Regions from separate parts of the Cohaesibacter sp. ES.047 genome, predicted to be linked through region 2. Evidence: predicted binding sites of a transcription regulator. Region 2 holds the regulator's gene; the other holds the start of a gene.
What was found. Region 2 encodes LexA, which represses DNA repair genes until DNA is damaged. Its sites were predicted from a motif close to TGTTCNNNNTGTGTTCNG; they were not measured.

Region 1: a site for LexA is predicted at 1,340-1,357, ahead of CPH65_RS03150 (YifB family Mg chelatase-like AAA ATPase). Genes of this name have one in related genera too.

Annotation. Positions count from the first base shown of each region.
Region 1 is NZ_LT907844.1:717,799-720,191, reverse strand. It holds gene gshB (glutathione synthase) at 1-92, shown strand, start outside; gene CPH65_RS03160 (isoprenylcysteine carboxylmethyltransferase family protein) at 246-740, shown strand; gene CPH65_RS03155 (methylated-DNA--[protein]-cysteine S-methyltransferase) at 744-1,274, opposite strand; gene CPH65_RS03150 (YifB family Mg chelatase-like AAA ATPase) at 1,459-2,393, shown strand, end outside.
Region 2 is NZ_LT907844.1:4,345,139-4,347,531, forward strand. It holds gene CPH65_RS19910 (AprI/Inh family metalloprotease inhibitor) at 1-762, shown strand, start outside; gene lexA (transcriptional repressor LexA) at 1,118-1,828, shown strand; gene CPH65_RS19920 (ComEC/Rec2 family competence protein) at 1,965-2,393, opposite strand, start outside.

The DNA.
Region 1 (2,393 bases), 1.5 Mb from region 2:
CGGGCATCCGCTCGATCCAGAAGCTGAGCGGCATCGACATTGCCGCCATGGTCTGGGATGCCATCGAGGAAAAACGCGCCAACATGGCATAGCCTAAGATCTGTTTCGATGTCGAAACCATAGTGGGGCCGGGCGATTGGCGCACCGGCCCCTTTTCGTCTTCGTACTATCCCCAAGCTTGTCAGGGTCAGTCTTTAGCCGTATCCTTTCTAAGCAAAAACCCCTGCGCATCAGAAAGGCTCGCCATGGCAGAGGAAAAGATCACGCCTCCGTCTCCCGGCATTTCTCGCGCCATTCCGCCCCTTGTTTTTGCTCTCTGTTTTGTTGGGGCTCTGGTGCTCGAGTGGCTTTTCTTCCAGAGCGTCGCGCCGCTCATTTTCTTGCCTGAATGGATGCGATTGATCCTCGGAATCCTCGTCTGTGCCGCAGGCACTGCCATCATGGCTTGGGGATTCTTCGGCTTCAAGCTAAGCGGGACATCCCCCAATCCTGCGAAACCGGCGAGCCACCTCGTCGACACTGGCGCTTTCGCGATCAGCCGCAATCCCATGTATGTGGGTCTGGTTGCGATTCTCCTTGGCTTTGGGGTCTTTATCGACAGCCTGCCGATGTTGCTCGCGGGCCTCGTGATGTTCGTCTATCTCGACCGATATGTCATCCGGCGCGAGGAAGCCTATCTCATCACAGCCTTCGGCGAGAGCTATCGCTACTATTGTCATCAGGTCCGGCGCTGGCTTTAGCGGCTAGAATCCAAACGTCATTTGCCCCGGCGTTCGGATTTGGCCGGGGTCTATGCCTTCATGCTGCAAAAGCCGCATCTTGAGATCCAGCCCTCCACCGAACCCCACGAGCGACCCGTCCGATCCGATCACCCGGTGACACGGCACGATGATCGGCAATGGATTGGCATTGTTGGCAAGCCCCACCGCCCGTGCTGCACCCGGCTGGCCAATGGCTTTGGCGATATCTCCATAGCTCCTGACGCTGCCAAACGGAATTTGGACAAGAGCAGCCCAGACCGCGCGCTGAAAAACCGTTCCCTCCAGTTGATAGGGCAGGGAAAAGACCTCAAGCGTCCCTGCGAAATAGCCATCGAGTTGGCGGCGAGCCATCTTGAATCCGTCAGGATCAAGTGACCAGCCCGGCTCTATCTCGCGCGCTTTGCCGTCTTTGGGAAAATAAAGAAAGGTGAGCTTGCCTGACCGAGCGCCAAGCAAAAGCGGCCCGATCGGACTGTCGTGCAGGCAGCAGCAAATGGCCTCATCATTGATCATGCTCACCCTCCCGCCGATCCATTGCACGGCAGTTTAGGCGATTCGCTTGTGCAAGACCATGAATATGTTCTCTTTGTGTTCTTGCTATGCAACCGTTAGCATCGTAAGGTTGTTTTTGTGGATCCGACATCCAGAGATGGTTCGGGTGGCAAAAACCCGGATGGCAAAGCAAAGAGTGAGGCCCATGGTCGCGCATGTGAGAACTGTTTCCTTTCAGGGCATAGCGGCCGTACCCGTCGACGTTCAGGTGCAGGTGGCGCCGGGCCTTCCCGCCTTCACGCTGGTTGGGCTGCCCGACAAGGCGGTGGCCGAGAGCCGTGAGCGGGTACGCGCCGCCCTGACGGCGTCCGGCCTGTCGTTGCCGCCCAAGCGCATCACCGTCAATCTCGCTCCGGCTGACCTGCCCAAGGAAGGCAGCCACTTCGATCTTCCCATCGCGCTTGGCCTCATGGCGGCGATTGGCGCGATCCCGCCAGATGCGCTGGATCACTATACGGTTCTGGGGGAGTTGGCACTGGATGGCCGGCTTGCTCATGTGGTGGGAGCGCTGCCTGCCGCCATGGCCGCCAATGCGGATGACCGCGGTCTGATTTGTCCCGCCGATTGTGGTGCCGAAGCAGCTTGGGCTGATCCGGACATGACCATTCTTGCGCCTGACAGCCTCATCGCACTGGCCAATCATTTCAAGGGCAGTCAGGTGCTCTCACGGCCGCGTGCCTCGATCAGAAACGAGACCAATCAGCTCATCGACATGAGCGACATCAAGGGTCAGGAGATGGCCAAACGGGCGCTTGAAGTCACCGCCGCCGGTGGTCACAACATGCTGATGGTTGGCCCCCCCGGATCGGGCAAGAGCATGCTCGCTGCCCGCCTGCCAACGATCTTGCCGCCGCTTACCCCGACCGAATTGCTCGATGTCTCGATGATTCACTCCATTGCTGGCTTGTTGCCACAAGGTGAGCTTTCTGCTGCGCGCCCCTTTCGGGCGCCCCACCATTCCGCATCCATGGCGGCAATGGTCGGTGGCGGGATGAGGGCCAAGCCCGGCGAGGTCGCTCTGTCGCACAATGGCATCCTGTTTCTTGATGAATTGCCCGAGTTTTCGCCGCAGGTGCTCGA
Region 2 (2,393 bases):
CTTTCTCCTGCCTGGCTGATCACCACGATCTCGCGCTCTATTCCGCGCGTCCGGTTCTTCATCCTATCCCTGCTTCTGGGACTGATCCACGCCTCAAGCGCTCAAGCGCAATCAACCAATGCGATTGCACAGGCATTCAAAGGCCAATGGGTGACCTATGATCGCTCCTTTGCCGCCGATACCGGCCTCTGCACGTTGACCTTCTCTGCGACACGGAAAGGCGAGATTTACCCCATTTCGCAGAGCAATTGCACAGGTGAGATCACCTCGATTGTCGGCTGGTCCATCGTCAAAAACCAGCTTGTCTTTGTAGATCAGGATAACAAGCCGCTGGCCAAAGTCGGCGGCAATCAGGGGCGCCTGAGCGGCACCATGACACAAAACAACAAACCTGTGATCTTCGAAAATGCAAAAATCGCAAAGAAGATCAACGCTGCGCGTGAAAGCATCTCGTGCGCCTACGTCGGCTACAGCCAGATCTGCGCCAAGCCGCAGGAATTTTCACCGCCACCGGTCAGCCCCGGCGCTGAAACCCCAATCAAAATCCTGGTCAATCTCAACGCCAGAGTGGAGCCACGGAACGACGCAGAGGCTGTCGCGACACTCAAACCGCAATCCTGCGCACAAGCATTGACATGCTCACGGGCATCAGACGGCCTCTGGTGCAAGATCAAGCATGAGAACAAACAGCTCTGGATCAAGAAGCAGGCTGTTCGGCTGAAAAAGTACCCGATCATAACCTTCCAGAATGGCTGTTCCTGAGACGTCACACCTACTCAGCAATCCTAATCCATTTACAAGGGCATGGTGCAGCACTCGCACCCTGCCCTTTTTCTATGTCTTCTTCGTATTCCGATAAGATTCGCACGATCAAACCAGAAACGCCCCAAAAGCACCCAACCCTCCTCCCAGATCGCACAGAACGGATCAATATACGCAGCTTTAAGCAATTTTGTTACAAACATCCAAGGACCCTCGCCGGATGTCAGTCTTTGTTCCCCTTTTCGAGCTTGCGGAACACAGCGAGAACATGTATATTTTGTTCGTGATTTGTGCCACTGATGACTCGCTTTGTTGGGCTCTGTGGTGATTTGGACCTTCCAAGGCGGAGCGGGATATGCTGACAAGAAAACAGCACGAACTACTTATGTTCATCAATGAACGCATCAAGGAATCCGGTGTTCCGCCTTCCTTTGATGAAATGAAACTGGCGCTCGATCTTCGCTCCAAATCTGGCATTCACCGCCTGATTACGGCTCTTGAGGAACGAGGCTTCATCCGTCGCCTCCCCAACCGCGCCCGCGCGCTGGAGATCCTCAAGCTGCCGGAAGCCAGTCTGCCCACCCTCAACGTGGCGGGACGCGGGTTTTCTCCCAGCGTGGTCGAAGGCGGTCTTGGCAAGAAACCACCTCAACCGATCAGTCCAGAACCAAAAGAAGAAAGCACCAGCATGTCGGTGCCCGTCATGGGGCGCATTGCTGCCGGCGTTCCCATCTCGGCGATCCAGAACCAGTCTCACACGATTTCAGTACCGATCGAGATGCTGCGTGGTGGCGAGCATTTCGCGCTTGAAGTGCGTGGCGACTCGATGATCGAAGCAGGCATATTGGATGGCGACACGGTCTTGATCAAGAAATCCGATGATGCCGTGTCCGGTGATATCGTTGTTGCGCTGGTTGATGATGAGGAAGCAACGCTCAAGCGCCTGCGCAAGAAAGGTGCCTCCGTCGCTCTGGAAGCAGCCAACCCTGCTTACGAAACGCGCATTTTCGGGCCCGACCGGGTTCGTGTTCAAGGCAAGTTGATTGGGCTTCTGCGCCAATATTAAATCACGGCCAAACTGGACCGCAGTCAGTATGAGATCGCGAAAAAGCAGCCTTGCTAACCGGTAACGACGCACAACGCCTGCTTTTTCGTTTACTCGTCTATTTCGCCCAACCATGCCTGGCGATAAAAACTCGCGATCATGGCTCTCTATGCCATGGCCGCCGTCCCTTGGGCATGGCCGACTGCATGGACAGTGCCCACTCTCGTGAGCGGTTCGCGATATCGCCACTTTGTGCGCTGTTCGGTGGGCTTTGAGATTTGTGCGCAAAGGTGACCAACACCGAGCCATTGGCTTCAAGCTCTTGGCGTCCCATTGTGAGCTTAGGCGCTATGCAGGTTGACGGGATTGGCAATTTTGAAATGATGATATCGCGTCTGGCGCACTCTTCATCAAAAGCTCCAGGATGCTTGACCAGTGCCGCAGACAGATTTGTTTTCGGTCCTGAGGCCGTTCTCAATCCCGCCATCACACAGGCATGTTGATCACACGCCCAAGGTTGGTGAGAGCTTTCCGTCCGCAGCAAGCCCTTGGCTCCACCACCCGTGCCTTCGTTGAGTGCCGCGCG